Regions from separate parts of the Rhizobium etli CFN 42 genome, predicted to be linked through region 2. Evidence: predicted binding sites of a transcription regulator. Region 2 holds the regulator's gene; each other region holds the start of a gene.

Region 1 (5,126 bases), 1.2 Mb from region 2:
CAGCTTCGGAGCGTGTTTGTCGATCGCCTCTGACAGTGCCTGCGCATTGCCGGTAATGTGCAGGCCATCGGCCTTCGCCCGTCCCGCCACACGGCTGTCGCCCGCAATCAGCGCGGCTGCCCCCGCATCCTGGATCACCGGCACCAGCTTTTCGGCATGTTTCTGGAAGGCGCCGTCGTCGAGCCCATATTGCGGCACGATGACGGAGGCGACATCGCCGCCCTTCAGCGCATCGGCGACGATCCTTGCCTGTTCATCGGCGTCGGCGATATCAGGGACGATGAGCACCAGGCGGCAGCGGTTTTCGGCTTCGGTCATGAGGTCTTTCCGTTTCCTGCGAATTCCCTTCTGGAAAGGACGGATCCGCACTCGTTTTGTGTGAGTAGTTCCGTTAGAGGAGGCTTGCAAGAGGAGGACGTCGAAAGCATGCCGCAGGACTTGTCATTCTACTACGCCGCTGTGCCCGCGGTTCTGCTTGTCGGCCTCGCAAAAGGCGGCATGGGCGACGCTTTGTCGCTGATCGGCCTGCCCTTTCTCGCCTTGGTCGTCTCGCCGCTCGAGGCGGCGGCGATCCTGCTGCCGATCCTGGTCTTCATGGACATGATCTCGCTCGTCATCTGGCGCAGGCATGGCGACTGGGCGACACTGAAGATCATGCTGCCGGGCGCCATTTTCGGCATTGCCCTCGGCTGGGCGACCTCGGCGCTCGTTCCCGGTAATGTCCTTCGCGTCGTCATCGGCGCGGTGACAATCCTCTTTTGCTTGCGCTATTTCTGGAACAATTTCGGCCCCGGCGCCGGCAAGTCGATCCCGCCGCGGGGTCAACGACCGGTCGCCGCCCGCCTCTGGGGCACGTTTTCCGGATATGGCAGCTTTGTCGCCCATGCCGGGGGCGCGCCGTTTCAGATCTATGCCCTACCGCTCAAACTGGAGCCGCGCGAATATACCGGCACCAGCGTGCGCTTCTTCGCAATCCTCAACGCCATCAAGCTCATTCCCTACTTTGCCCTCGGCCAGCTCGACACGCAGAACCTGGCGACCTCCGCCACGCTCCTGCCTTTCGCGCCGCTCGCCACCCTTGCCGGCGCCTGGTGCGTGCGCCGCATGAAACCGCAGATCTTTTATCCCTTCATGTATACGATGGCGCTCATCGCGGCCCTTCTGATCATGCGCGAGGGCCTCGGCTGGTAAGCGCGGCAGCACGCTGCAATGCACAATTTCCTTGCTGCAACGGCCGGTTTGACGTAGCGTTTCTGCTATGTCGAACACGGACCCTTTCTCTGCGATTGCCGACCCGAACCGGCGCTTTCTGCTGGAGGAATTGCGGCGCGCGCCGCGAACGGTCAACGAGCTTGCCGAGGGCCTGCCGATCAGTCGTCCCGCTGTCTCGCAGCACCTGAAGGCACTGCTCGAAAGCAATCTTGTCTCCGTGACCTCGGAAGGTACGAAACGCATCTATGCGGTCAACAACCGTGGCTTTGACAAGCTCAATCTGTGGCTGGATCAGTTCTGGGCCTGACGCCCATGACGCCCTGACGCACTCATTATCACGCCATTGCTGACAAGCAGACGCAAACGCGCCAGCCGCGATGCCGCGAGCATCGGGCTGGCGCAATTCTGGTGTCAAATCACCGGGTCTTGCAAATTTTTGGCGGAATGGATGGTTTACCTCTTACGCAAGAAGATCGTCCGGCGACCCTTGGGAAGATTTAATGGACGGATGACTTGAGACGCTGAATCTCGTCCTTGATGCGCAGCTTGCGGCGCTTGCATTCAGCAATTTCCGTATCGGAGATCGAAGGAGCTGTTCTGAGTGCATGCAGCTCCTCCTCGAGAGCGACATGCTTTTTCTGGAGTGATTCAAGATGAGCTTCAACTGTCATTTGACCCTTCCTTCCTCTTACCCTCCCCGGCCATCATCGTCGGGGATCAAGGTGTCAACGCGCCGGACTGTGACATATTTTTGACGGCTTGTCGAAGGCGAAAAGATGAAGATGAGATGGCAAATTCATGATCAAGACTAACTAGCCGTTACCCGTATTTGGTGATAGGAGCTTGCGGAAATCATCGGCAGATCGGACAAGGTCCGAGGACGATAACGGGGAATGCATATGGCCGATCAGGAACAGGCGGAAATCAGGCTCATGGTGGCGCGTCTGCGCCAGGAGCACGAGGATTTCGACGCTGCGATCAACGCCATGATCGAGACCGGATGCGACGCTTTGCGAATCCAGCGCATGAAGAAGAAGAAGCTCGTCATCAAGGACAAGCTCTCCAAGCTGGAAGACCAGATCGTTCCCGACATCATTGCCTGAAAGGAACGGCCGCAGGATGACAGATAGACCACTCGTCGCCATCATCATGGGCAGCCAATCCGATTGGGAGACCATGAAAAACGCGGCCGACACGCTGGAAGCGCTGGAAATCGCTTATGATGCGCGCATCATCTCAGCGCACCGTACGCCCGAGCGCATGATGAATTTCGCCAAGGGCGCGCGTGCGGAAGGCTTCAAGGTCATCATCGCCGGTGCTGGCGGCGCCGCGCATCTGCCAGGGATGACCGCGTCGATGACGACGCTGCCGGTCTTCGGCGTGCCGGTCCAGTCGAAGACGATGTCCGGCCAGGACAGCCTTCTTTCCATCGTGCAGATGCCGGCCGGCATTCCGGTTGGGACCCTCGCCATAGGCAAGGCGGGTGCGGTCAACGCCGCTCTTCTCGCCGCCGCCGTGCTGGCCCTTTCCGACGAAGAGATTGCCGACAGGCTCGATGAATGGCGCGAGCGCCAGAGTGCTGCCGTCGCCGAATATCCAATGGACGACCAATGACCATAGGAACGATCGGCATTGTCGGCGGCGGCCAACTGGGCCGCATGCTGGCCATCGCCGCCGCCAGATTGAATTTCCGTACTGTCATCCTCGAGCCGCAACTCGACTGCCCCGCCGCCCAACTGGCGAACCGGCAGATCGTCGCCGCCTATGACGATCCGGCGGCACTGGCCGAACTGGCAGACGCCTGCGATGTCGTCACCTACGAATTCGAGAACGTGCCCGTCGCGGCCGCAGAAACGCTTTCGGCCAGCATTCCGGTCTATCCGCCGCCGAAGGCGCTGGAAGCCGCCCAGGACCGCCTGATCGAAAAGCGCTTCCTCAACGATTGCGGCATCACCACCGCCCGCTTTCACGCGATCGACAGCCAGGCCGATCTCGAGGCGGCACTTAAGGACTTCGGCGGTCAGGGCGTATTGAAGACCCGCCGGCTCGGTTATGACGGCAAGGGACAGAAGGTTTTCCGTTCGGTGGCCGACAGCCCGGAGGGCGCCTATGCCGCGCTCGGCGCCGTACCGCTGATCCTCGAAAGCTTCGTCGCCTTCGAACGCGAGGTCTCGATCATCGCCGCGCGCACCGCGGACGGGACGGTCGTTTGCTTCGATCCTGCCGAAAACGTACACCGCAACGGCATCCTCCATACCTCGACGGTTCCCGCCGCGATCTCCGCAACGACGGGCGAAGCCGCACGCCGTTCGGCCGAAAAAATCCTCGCGGCATTGAACTATGTCGGCGTCATCGGCATCGAATTCTTCGTGCTTGCGAACGGCGGCCTGATCGCCAACGAGATGGCTCCGCGCGTCCACAATTCGGGACACTGGACCGAGGCGGCCTGCGCCGTCAGCCAGTTCGAGCAGCATATCCGTGCCGTCGCCGGCCTGCCGCTCGGCGATGGCGCCCGCCATTCCGACTGCGTCATGCAAAACCTGATCGGCGACGATATCCTTGCCGTTCCCGAGTGGCTGCGACGCCCCGATACGCTGGTCCATCTCTACGGCAAGACAGAGTGGCGCCCCGGCCGCAAGATGGGCCATGTCACCACACTGGCGCCGAAATCCCCGCTTTAGCGGTGAGAAAACGGCCTGGCAGCTTGGGAAAAACACCGCCACGTGGTTGACACGGAAAAGGTGACGGGGTATCTGCACCCCCACCTAAAGAGCGCGCCCCGACGGCGCGCTTTTGATTGTTAAAGTTACGGGCGAATGTGAATTCCCCCTATAGAGATCGCGGATCAGAAAAATGAAGATCAAGAATTCGCTCAAGTCGCTCAAGGCTCGCCACCGTGACAACCGTCTCGTTCGCCGCAAGGGCCGCATCTACATCATCAACAAGCTGAACCCGCGCTACAAGGCTCGTCAGGGCTGATTGCGCCAATTCGGATTTGTGCGCCGCGCAGATTGCGTCGACGGACATCCGGTGGGTCGCTGCGGTGATCACGTCTAATTTGTTTGATCTTCGGCGCTGGCGGACTAATATGTCCGCCATGCGCCTTTTTGCTTTGACGTCAGCCATGCTGCCGCTCGCCTTCATCCTCTCCACCTCCCCGTTTCCGGCCACCGCGGCGGAAAAGAACGTCATTGTCGAGCAGAGGAATGCCAGTAGTTCGCCGAAGCAGCGTCTCGACCAGCTCTTCAGCCAGCTGAAGCGCGAGCGTGATCCTGATAAGGCCAGCAGCATTGCCAACGAAATTCGTCTGGAATGGAATGATTCCGGCAGCGCGACGATCAATCTGCTGATGCAATGGGCCGACAAGGCGATCGAGGAAAAGCGCAATCCCGCCGCTCTCGATTTCCTCGACGAGGCGATTGCCCTCAAGCCCGATTATGCCGAGAGCTGGAATCGCCGTGCCACGCTGAATTTCGTCATGGGCAATTACCGCAAGTCGATGTCCGACATCGAACATGTGCTGAATATCGAGCCGCGCCATTTCGGCGCGCTCTCCGGCATGGCCGCGATCCTCAGCAATTCCGGCAACGACCAATTGACGCTGAAGGCCTGGGAACGGTTTCTCGACATCTATCCCGCCGATCGCACTGCACAGGAGCAGGTCAACATGCTTGCGGAAAAACTGGCCGGCAATCGAACCTGAAGCCGGCTCACCGAACTTGACCTGCGGCCAGAGCATGCCCGTCGGGCCTCACAAAATCCGTCGATTGTCGCCGTTAAGATCATGCTTGCCGAAGTTTCCGCTCTTCTCGCCCCGCTCGCCGCCGCCATTGGCTACTCCTCTTACAAGGCGCGGCAATTCGAACAGACCTATCCGAATATCGGCGAATTGACGGATGTCGGCGGCTACCGCA
Region 2 (5,126 bases):
CAGCAGGGCGCAACCCTGCTGAAGGAAGAGATCGAGATCGAAACGGTCGAGGAAATGGAATACGTGCCGAAGGGCAACGTGGTCGTGCCGATTTCCCGCCGCCTCGGCCTGACGGAACTGACCGAACGCACCTGCAAATGGCCGGTCGGCGATCCGCTGAAGGACGATTTCCACTTCTGCGGCTGCGAATCCCCTGACAATTCGCCCTATTGCAGCTACCACCAGAAGCTTGCCTACCAGCCGATCAACGAACGCCGCCGGGCGGCAGCGCGGGTCAGCTGAGCGGGCAAACCATTGCTGGAAATGCGAAACGGGCCTCGTGGCCCGTTTTTTTATGGAATGGTGGAGCTGTGGCTGTAGGTGCTGATACGGCAAAGATCACGAACCACACGGTCTCAGAGCAATCCAGGAGAAGCCTGAAGCGATTTTCATTCAGGAATTGCGTAAGACGGCTCTTGCTTCCATGGAGAGCTGAACCGCTCCAGCTCGACTGCTTCAGACCTCTCGCCTCTTGCCGGCCGCCTTCCCCAAACTCCGTCATCCCAGGGCTTGACCCTGGGATCCACAACCAAGCACGCCGCTTCAATTTGTTCGCCTGCAGTGGGATGCCATCACTCTTTCCGCCGTGCCAGCCGCATGGATCCCAGGGTCAAGCCCTGGGATGACGGAGAAGAGGTTGTGCCGAATACACATAAGCTGCGCCGGCGGGTTGAAGGGAGTGGGGAAGGCTGCACCGGTGGGAATGCCGACCACACACACCCTCAGCTTAGGCTTCCATCGAATAGCCGGCGCCGCGGACGGTGCGGATGACGTCCTGCATATTGGAGAAGTTCAGCGCCTTGCGCAGGCGGCCGACATGGACGTCGACCGTGCGTTCGTCGACATAGATGTCGTGGCCCCAGACGCCGTCGAGAAGCTGCGAGCGGGAAAAGACCCGGCCCGGCGACGACATCAGGAACTCCAGCAGGCGGAATTCGGTCGGGCCGAGGCGGACTTCGCGGCTCTTGCGATGGACGCGATGGGTTTCGCGGTCGAGCTCGATATCGCCGCATTTCAGCACCGAGGACAGCACCTCGGGACGGGCACGGCGCAGCATCGCCTTGACGCGGGCGACGAGCTCGGGAGTCGAAAACGGCTTGACGACATAATCGTCGGCGCCAGTGGACAGGCCACGGACACGCTCGCTCTCCTCGCCGCGCGCCGTCAGCATGATGATCGGCAGCCGCTCGGTTTCCGGCCGCATGCGCAGGCGCCGGCAGAGTTCGATGCCGGAGACGCCGGGCAGCATCCAGTCGAGGATGAGAAGGTCGGGCGTGCGCTCCTGAAGCCTGATTTCGGCCTCGTCGCCGCGCAGGATGGTATCGACCTCGAAGCCTTCCGCTTCGAGATTATAGCGAAGGAGCACGCTGAGCGCCTCCTCGTCTTCAACAACTGCGACTCTCGGGATCATGCGTCTCCGTCTCCTCGCGCACAAGCCTTAAATCGGGACGATTTAATCAGGCGTCCTGCGCAAATTCAGAAATTGGCTGCGACCTCTTTGCGCGCCCCTAACTGGCGCGCACGCAAGTGACTGGTCCGGGCGGCGGGCCCGGGCGGCTCGCTCGGAACGATTATTCCGTCGCGGCGCCGACGGTGTTGGCGCTGTCATCCTTCGGACGATCGCCTTCCGGCTGGGCGCCCGTCGCCATGTAGTAGATCGTCTCGGCGATGTTGGTGGCATGGTCGCCGATGCGCTCGATGTTCTTGGCGCAGAAGAGCAGATGCGTGCAGCTCGTGATGTTGCGCGGATCTTCCATCATGTAGGTCAAGAGCTCGCGGAACAGCGAGGTGTACATCGCGTCGATCTCGTTATCGCGTTCGCGGATGGCGGTCGCCTTGTCGGCGGCGCGTGTCGTATAGACATCGAGCACTTCCTTGAGCTGGACGAGCGCCAGCTCGGACAAGTGCTCGAGACCGCGGGCGAGCTTGCGCGGAACGCCGGTGCTCTGCACGGCGATGACGCGCTTGGCGGTGTTCTTGCCGAGGTCGCCCACGCGTTCGAGGTCGGCGGCGATGCGGATCGAACCCATGATTTCGCGCAGATCCGCGGCCATCGGCTGGCGGCGGGCGATGGTGACGATCGCCTTGTCGCCGATCTCGCGTTCGGTGTGATCGAGGATCACATCGTCGGAGATGACCTTCTGCGCCAGCGCCGTATCGCCGTTGACCAGCGCCCGTACGGATTCGGCGACCATCTGCTCGGCCAGGCCGCCCATTTCGGAAATGCGCCTGGAGAGGAACTTCAGATCATCATCATAGGCAGAATAAATATGTGTCGATGCCATGGGGCTTTGTCCTCGAATAACGGGAAGGCTTCGGATGACCGCAATCAGCCGAAGCGACCCATGATGTAGTCCTGGGTGCGCGGATCGTCCGGATTGGTGAACATCTTGTCGGTGTCGTTTTCCTCGACGAGGTTGCCGAGGTGGAACATGGCGGTGCGCTGCGACACGCGCGCGGCCTGCTGCATTGAGTGGGTGACGATGACGATCGTGTAGTTCTCGCGCAGTTCGTGGATCAGTTCCTCGACCTTGGCCGTGGCGATCGGGTCGAGCGCCGAGCAGGGCTCGTCCATCAGGATGACCTCAGGGCTGACGGCGACGGCACGGGCAATGCACAGGCGCTGCTGCTGGCCGCCGGAAAGGCCGGTGCCGGATTCGTGCACGCGGTCCTTGACCTCGTTCCACAGGCCGGCGCGCTGCAGGCTGCTCTCGACGATCTGGTCGAGATCGGCCTTCGACTTCGCCAGTCCATGGATGCGCGGGCCGTAGGAGACGTTTTCATAGATCGACTTCGGGAACGGATTCGGCTTCTGGAATACCATGCCGACGCGGGCGCGCAGCTCGACGACGTCGATATCCGGATCATAGATATCGTCGCCGTCGAGGGTGATCTTACCGGCGACGCGGCAGCCCTCGATCGTGTCGTTCATGCGGTTGAGGCTTCGCAGGAAGGTCGACTTGCCGCAGCCGGAAGGGCCGATCAGCGCGGTTACGGTGTTTTCACGGATGTTCAGGTTCACATCGAAAAGCGCGCGCTTCTCGCCGTAGTAAACCGAGACATCCTGTCCGATCATTTTATACGGGACGTTGCTCATCTTCTGATCCAGCGCCTTTTCAACTGCAGCTTCCGTCAACATGTTCATGATATCTACTCCGTTTACCAGCGGCGCTCGAAGCGACGACGCAAGAGAATGGCGCCCATGTTCATGACGATCAGGAACAGGAGCAGAACGATGATGGCACCCGAAGTACGCTCCACGAAGGCCCGTTCGGCCTCGTTCGCCCACATATAGACCTGCACCGGCAGGGCCGTCGAGGGCTCGAGCGGTGTCGCCGGCGCGTTGGCGACGAAGGCGACCATGCCGATCAAGAGCAGCGGCGCGGTTTCGCCGAGCGCATGCGCCAGGCCGATGATCGTGCCGGTGAGGATGCCGGGCATGGCAAGCGGCAGGACATGGTGGAACACCATCTGCATTTTCGAGGCGCCGAGGCCGAGCGCTGCGGCCCGGATCGACGGCGGCACGGCGCGCAGCGCCGCACGCGTGGCGATGATGATCGTCGGCAGCGTCATCAGCGTCAGCACTAGGCCGCCGACCAGCGAGGCCGAGCGCGGCAGGCCGATGAAGTTGATGAAGACGGAAAGGCCGAGCAGACCGTAGACGATCGACGGGACCGCGGCGAGGTTGTTGATGTTGACCTCGATCAGGTCCGTCAGCTTGTTCTTCGGTGCGAACTCCTCGAGATAGATCGAGGCGGCAACCCCGATCGGCAGGGACAGCGCCAGCACGATCAGCATCAGGTAGAGCGATCCGATGAGGGCAACGCCAAGACCTGCAGCCTCCGGACGGCTGGAATTGCCGTTGACGAAGAGGCCGGTGTTGAACTCTTTGGTCAGAGCCCCGCTCGCCTTAAGCTGGTTCATCCAGTTAACCTGCTTGTCGTTGACCTTGCGGTTCTTCTCATCGACGGAAAGATCGATCTGGCCCTTGTTGGCGCTGTCGATATTGGCGTCGGCGAGAACGGAGACATTGACCGTCTTGCCGATCAGCGAGGGATCGGCGACGACCATGTCGCGCAGCTGGATCGGCGCACTCTTGGAGAGCATGGCGGTCGCGTCGCGCACATCAGGCTTGCTCGACGCATTGATGTTCAGCTGCTTGACGATCGCGTCGCGCAGCAGAACCGGATAGTTGGCGGCGACCAGCACCGAAGGGTCGCTCGCGCGCTTGTTGTTCGGGTCGATCGTCTTCTCGGTGAATTCGATCGGCAGGGTGATCGCGGTCTGCTGGAAGGCGGTGTAACCTTTGCCGATCACCGTCCACAGCAGGATGAACAGGAAGACGAGACCGAAGGTGATGGCGGCGATGCCATAGGCCTGAAACCGGCGCTCGGCGGCGTAGCGGCGCTTGATGCCGATATCGCGACGGGCTGGCGCCTTGGAAACGGTGACACCTGCCGTGGGAGAAACAATATCCGTCATTCGTACTGCTCCCGGTATTTGCGCACGATGTAGAGCGCGTAGATATTGAGGCAAAGCGTGATGCAGAACAGGGTGATGCCGAGGGCAAAGGCAACCAGCGTCTGCGGCGAGGTGAATTCAAGGTCGCCCGTCAGCTGGTTGACGATCTTGACGGTCACCGTCGTCATCGGCTCGAAGGGGTTGATCTGGATGCGGGCGGCGACACCGGCGGCCAGCACGACGATCATGGTTTCGCCGATGGCGCGCGAGGCGGTCATCAGCAGCGCGCCGACGATGCCGGGAAGGGCGGCCGGCAGCACCACCTTCTTGATGGTTTCGGAGCGGGTGGCGCCGAGACCGAGCGAACCGTCACGCAGGGCCCGCGGTACGGCGGTGATGATATCGTCCGACAGCGAGGACACGTAGGGGATCAGCATGATGCCCATGACGATGCCGGCGGTCAGAACGCTCTGCGCCTGGATGAAGTTGGTGTAGCTGCCGGAGAGCAGGCCGCTGATCTGAGCGGAGAAATCGCGCAGGAACGGACCGACGGTGACGAGGGCGAAGAAGCCGTAGACGATCGTCGGAATGCCGGCCAGCACTTCGAGAAGCGGCTTGGAAATCCC
Region 3 (5,126 bases), 1.9 Mb from region 2:
GCCGGAAAGCGCGACGAGCGCCATGACGTAATAGCTGACGAGGCCGAGCCAGGCGTAGAGATAGCCCGAAGCGACGGTCATCAAGCCCATCGCCATGCCGACATAAAAGAAATAGGCGCCCTGCGCCGAGGCCTCCTGCGTTTCCTGCACCGTCGCCACGATCCGCCGCTGCACGCCAGTATGCACGAAGGCATAGGTGAAGCCGTGGAAGCATTGCAGCAGGAAGAAGCCGGCAAAGCCGGCATTCATGGGAAATAGGATCCAGCGGCAGACGCTGACAGCGCAGCCGAAGCGGATCAGCGTCCAGGCGTTGAAGCGTCGATTGAGACGCTTCGACAGGAAGAACACCATCACCTCGGAGGCAACGCCGGCGCTCCAGAGCAAACCGACCTGCGCGCCGGAAAAGCCGAGCTGATGCCAATAGATCGAGGAAAAGGCATTGAGCACCGCATGGCTCGACTGCTGGATGGCGACCCCGATCAGAAGCAGCAGCAAATGCGGTTCGCGCAGGCCGCGACCTGTGGCCGCCGGAAGGTCGATCGGCTGGCCGCGCCGCCGCGTCGGCCCGATCCGCGGACAGAAGATCGCCATCACCACCGTCATCGTGAAGCCGAACACCATGACGATGAGCACCATGCTGCCGCCCCACCGACTTATCAGCTGACCGCCGAGGAGCGTCGAGATGATGAAGGCGATCGACCCCCACACCCGCATTGCCCCATAGTCGAGTCCCCAGCGGCGCACGCCCGAAATCACGATCGATTCGACGACCGGCAGATAAGGCGCAAAGGTAGCGCCCTGCAGGGCGAAGACGATCGTCACCGGCCAGAAGCTCGTTGTCCAATAAAGCGCGATTGCCGTCAGCAGCGACAGGGCGCTCGACCAGAGCAACACGTCGGCGCGCTCCTTCATGCGGTCGGCGATCATGGCGACGACAGGCGCCACCAGGACGCGAACGACCATGGGTATGGCAAGGATGATGCCGATTTCATGGTCGCTGAAACTGTGGGTTTCCAGCCATACCGGGAAGAATGGCAGCACAACGCCATTGACGAGAAGCGGCGCGCAATAGGATAGCGCGCTGAGCAGCCGGAAGCGCGGCGGCGCTCCCTCACCCGGGAAATGTTGAGCGGGAATCATGGGTGGACCTGAAGGAAACTGGACGTTGTCCTAACACACCACCCGGGAGGCGACTATTGCGAGAAATAGCCGTCCGGAAACGTTTTAAGAAATAAATTGGCCTGTCACCTCGCAGTAACGGCTAAATTGCTGGAGAGCCGTCACGATTGCGGCGGCGCTAAAATCACGCCGCCTGCGGGGCGAGTTCCGCCTCTTCGGGACGCTCAACGGCGGTAAGCGCCGGTACGGCGATGGCAAGCGCCCGCCAGGTGATCAGTTCGAAGGTGCCGTCGGCATGTTCGGCAACCGCCGTGCAGCTTTCCACCCAGTCACCCGTGTTGATGTAGCGAATGCCGTCCATGTCCTGGATGATGGCGTGGTGGATGTGACCGCAGATCACGCCGTCGGCGCCGCTCTTGCGGGCCTCTTCGGCCACGACGCGCTCGAACTCGCCGATGAAATTGACCGCATGCTTGACCTGCAGCTTCGCCCAGGCGGAGAACGACCAATAGGGCATGCCGAGGCGGCGGCGTACGGCCGCGAGCAGAATGTTGATCCGGATCGCCGTATCATAGGCCCAGTCGCCGAGATAGGCGAGCAGGCGGGCGTTACGGACGACGACGTCGAACTCGTCGCCGTGCAGGATCAGGTATTTCTTGCCGTCCGCGCCGACATGCATCATACGCTCGACGACCTCGATGCCGCCGAAATGCATGCCCGGGAAGTCGCGTAGAAATTCGTCATGATTGCCTGGGATATAAACGACGCGGGTCCCCTTGCGCGCCTTGCGCAACAGCTTCTGGACGACGTCGTTGCAGACCTGCGGCCAATACCAGTTGCGCTTCAGGCGCCAGCCGTCGACGATGTCGCCGACGAGCACGATCGTGTCCGCCTCGTGGTAGCGCAGGAAATCCAGCAGGAAATCAGCCTTCGCGGCCTTCGAGCCGAGATGGACATCGGAAATGAAGAGCGTGCGGAAATGTCTGGGTTCCATCATGTCTATCACGAGCTGCCGCTCATGCCCCATCTTTCATCTAGCCTTCCAAAACCAGACTCGTGTTTCAGGAAGATGACAAGCTGGGGAAAAGCCCTGCGAAGCTGGTTATCCCAAGTGGAATAAGCTTATCGTCGCGGCGCAAATTGCCTTCCCGCAATGTTGCCCTGCGCATCGCTCGCGTTCATGATGCGGCGATTCCACGTCCGCAATGCGGGGAGGCTGATGCGCCTTTTTCTCGTTCGCCACGGCGAATCCCTCGGCAACATCGACGAACGGGCCTATCGCCAGTTCGGCGATCACAGCGTGCCCCTGACGCAATGGGGCTATCGGCAGGCTTTGGAGGCCGGCTGCGTGATCACATCCTATCTGCGGGGATTGCCGGATGACGGATTTCAGAAGCTGCGCATCTGGTACTCCCCGTTTCTGAGAACACGACAGAGCAAGGATGCGTTGCTCGAAGCCCTTCCGGAAGATTTCGTCAGCGATGTCAGGGAAGATTATCTGCTGCGCGAACAGGATTTCGGCCTCTTCACCGAAATCTATGACCAGGCCGAAAGAAAACAGAAGTTCCCGGAAGAATTCGAAAAATGGGCGCGGCTACGCAGCAATAGCGGCAAGTTTTATGCGCGTCCACCCGATGGCGAAAGCCGGGCGGATGTTGCCCAACGGGTTCGCCTCTTCCTCCAGACGGTCATGCGCGACGGCGAGAACGACGACCAGAACATCGCCATTGTCGGCCACGGCGTTACCAATCGGGCGGTCGAAATGAACTTTCTGCACCGCCCTGTCGAATGGTTCGAGCGCTCCGACAATCCCGGAAATGCCGACGTTACGCTGATCGAGGGCACGCGCTCGCAAGGCTATGCGTCAATCCTGCTGCACCGTGCGGCCGACCGGCTGCCTGGAGAGGAAGGCGAGCTGCGCGATGCCCATGGTGCCGACGTGACGATCACCCCGAGACTTGGTGGCTGATCCTGCACAGCAAAGATGAGGCTCGGATCCATTTCATCGTTTCGGTGTCTGCTCCAGTTGGCGCACCACGACTTGCTCCCTCCCCCTTAGTGGGGGAAGGATTTTTGCAGTCGCCGAGCCTTATCGATCAGGCGGCCCGCACAGCCGCCATCGGCTTCACATTCTGGTTCATGCGGAACAGATTGTTCGGATCGTAGCGCAGCTTGATTTCAGCGAGACGCGCATAATTGGCGCCGTAAGCCATCTCAACCCGATCCGTCTCGTCCTCCGGCATGAAATTGATATAGGCAGTACCGACCGCATGCGGTTTGGTCGCGTCGAACAGCTCGCGCGCCCAGCCGATGCAACTTCCGTCCATCGAGCCTTCCCGCCAGCGTGCATGAACATTCATGACGAAATGCGAGCTGCGCTGCGGAAACGCCGTGGCTTCAGTCGGAACACGGCCAGCCGCGCCGCCGACATGGCCGATGAATATTTCGCATTCCGGTCCCGGTAACTTACGCACGGCGCTGAGGAGAACATCGATCGCCGCATCCGAAAGTGCGGCGAAATCCTGGCTCTTCCAGTAATTGCGCGCCCCCGGTGTCAGAAGCGGATCGAAGGCCTGCTGCCAGCCGGTAAATGGCACGGGACCCACGACGTCGGCGATCGGCTTCCCGATCGCCCGCAATCGCGCCGTTGCGGGTTCACCGGCTGCAATGTCGCCGCAATAGCACATGGCGAGCACTACGATCTCCTTGCCATGCCATTCCGCTGGAAGGAACGGCAGCGGCGGAGCCTGGCGCATCACCACCCAACAGGTCAGTTCATCGGGGGCCGCATCCAGGGCCTCACGATATTCCCGCAGAACGTTCTCCGCATCGTCGAAGGGATGCACCACCAGCCCCGCGAGCACTTCGGAATGCAGCGGGTTGAGCTGGAATTCGAAGGAGGTGACGACGCCGAAATTACCACCGCCGCCACGTAGTGCCCAGAAGAGATCCGGTCTTTCCGTCTCGCTCGCCTTGACCAGTTCGCCAGCGGCCGTCACCACATCGACCGAAACCAGATTATCGAGGGTCAGCCCGAACTTACGGGTGAGCCAGCCGAAACCACCGCCGAGCGTCAACCCGGCGATGCCGGTCGTCGAATTGATGCCAGTCGGCAGTACCAGCCCAAAGGCCAGCGTTTCCTTGTCGATGTCGCCAAGTGTGGCACCCGGCTCGATCCTGGCGCGTCGTATCTCGGGATCGACCCGGACCGATTTCATCGCCGACAGGTCGATGACGACACCACCCTCGCAGACGGCGTTGCCGGCAATGCCATGGCCACCGCCGCGCACCGAGACGAGCAGATTATTGTCGCGTGCAAACCGCACCGCACGCACCACATCGGCAGCACCCGCGCAACGCGCGATAAGGCCCGGCCGGCGGTCGATCATCGCATTCCAGATCGCCCGCGCCTCATTGTAGTTCGTATCGCCGCTGGTCAGGAGATTGCCGCGAAATCCACTGGCAAAAGCATCCATGGCCACGTCATCGACCATTGTCTGCCCCTTTTGCAGGGTCGTCAGGTTCAAATTGTCCATGATTTCCTCCCTGCGACCGGCGCCCCGCACCGTCGCGGCAGGCATTTTGCGCTTGCCAACAGCCGCAAACAAGTTTCGAAAAGGATTAGCTCCGGCGCGGCTGAAGAAACCTGTGGTTTGATGTTGAATTGACATTCGAATTTGATCCGAACTCCGCCATGCAGCAATCCCCGTGAATTAGCCCATAAGTTGTAGGCGGCGGCGCTCGTTGCGCTGTGCGAAAGAACTTTCTGAGGAAGAAGCGTCGCGGAGTCTCTGCGCCTCCTTCAGGTCAGGCATCATTCCCGCAGGATGAAGACGTGGACGGTCCAGCCTGCAATCACGCCTCATACCGCCCCTCCAACGCGAAAACTTTCCTCATTCCCCATTTCCATACTGTCGCCCGTATCCGATTGATGTATGGAGGGAACTCCAGAAAAAGACGTGCACGGAGGCGGCAATGGATCATCAGGATAAATCCAAGGCGGACAA

The links. Region 2 encodes PhoB, which activates phosphate uptake and scavenging genes when phosphate is short. Its sites were predicted from a motif close to TGTCATNNANCTGTCAT; they were not measured.
Region 1: a site for PhoB is predicted at 1,989-2,005, ahead of RHE_RS31860 (YdcH family protein). Genes of this name have one in related genera too.
Region 3: a site for PhoB is predicted at 2,178-2,194, ahead of RHE_RS12015 (UDP-2,3-diacylglucosamine diphosphatase). Genes of this name have one in related genera too.

The regions. Positions count from the first base shown of each region.
Region 1 covers NC_007761.1:3,717,953-3,723,078, forward strand. Annotated here, with positions in the region: gene RHE_RS18025 (thiamine phosphate synthase) at 1-318, opposite strand, end outside; gene RHE_RS18030 (sulfite exporter TauE/SafE family protein) at 427-1,191, shown strand; gene RHE_RS18035 (ArsR/SmtB family transcription factor) at 1,259-1,519, shown strand; gene RHE_RS31860 (YdcH family protein) at 1,710-1,883, opposite strand; gene RHE_RS18045 (YdcH family protein) at 2,112-2,315, shown strand; gene purE (5-(carboxyamino)imidazole ribonucleotide mutase) at 2,332-2,826, shown strand; gene RHE_RS18055 (5-(carboxyamino)imidazole ribonucleotide synthase) at 2,823-3,893, shown strand; gene ykgO (type B 50S ribosomal protein L36) at 4,066-4,191, shown strand; gene RHE_RS18065 (tetratricopeptide repeat protein) at 4,301-4,915, shown strand; gene RHE_RS18070 (alpha/beta fold hydrolase) at 4,997-5,126, shown strand, end outside.
Region 2 covers NC_007761.1:528,891-534,016, reverse strand. Annotated here, with positions in the region: gene RHE_RS02605 (GcrA family cell cycle regulator) at 1-282, shown strand, start outside; gene phoB (phosphate regulon transcriptional regulator PhoB) at 767-1,450, opposite strand; gene phoU (phosphate signaling complex protein PhoU) at 1,611-2,324, opposite strand; gene pstB (phosphate ABC transporter ATP-binding protein PstB) at 2,369-3,184, opposite strand; gene pstA (phosphate ABC transporter permease PstA) at 3,199-4,521, opposite strand; gene pstC (phosphate ABC transporter permease subunit PstC) at 4,518-5,126, opposite strand, start outside.
Region 3 covers NC_007761.1:2,456,379-2,461,504, forward strand. Annotated here, with positions in the region: gene RHE_RS12010 (MFS transporter) at 1-1,140, opposite strand, end outside; gene RHE_RS12015 (UDP-2,3-diacylglucosamine diphosphatase) at 1,304-2,146, opposite strand; gene RHE_RS12020 (histidine phosphatase family protein) at 2,339-3,088, shown strand; gene RHE_RS12025 (FAD-binding oxidoreductase) at 3,216-4,655, opposite strand; gene RHE_RS12030 (NADP-dependent malic enzyme) at 5,095-5,126, shown strand, end outside.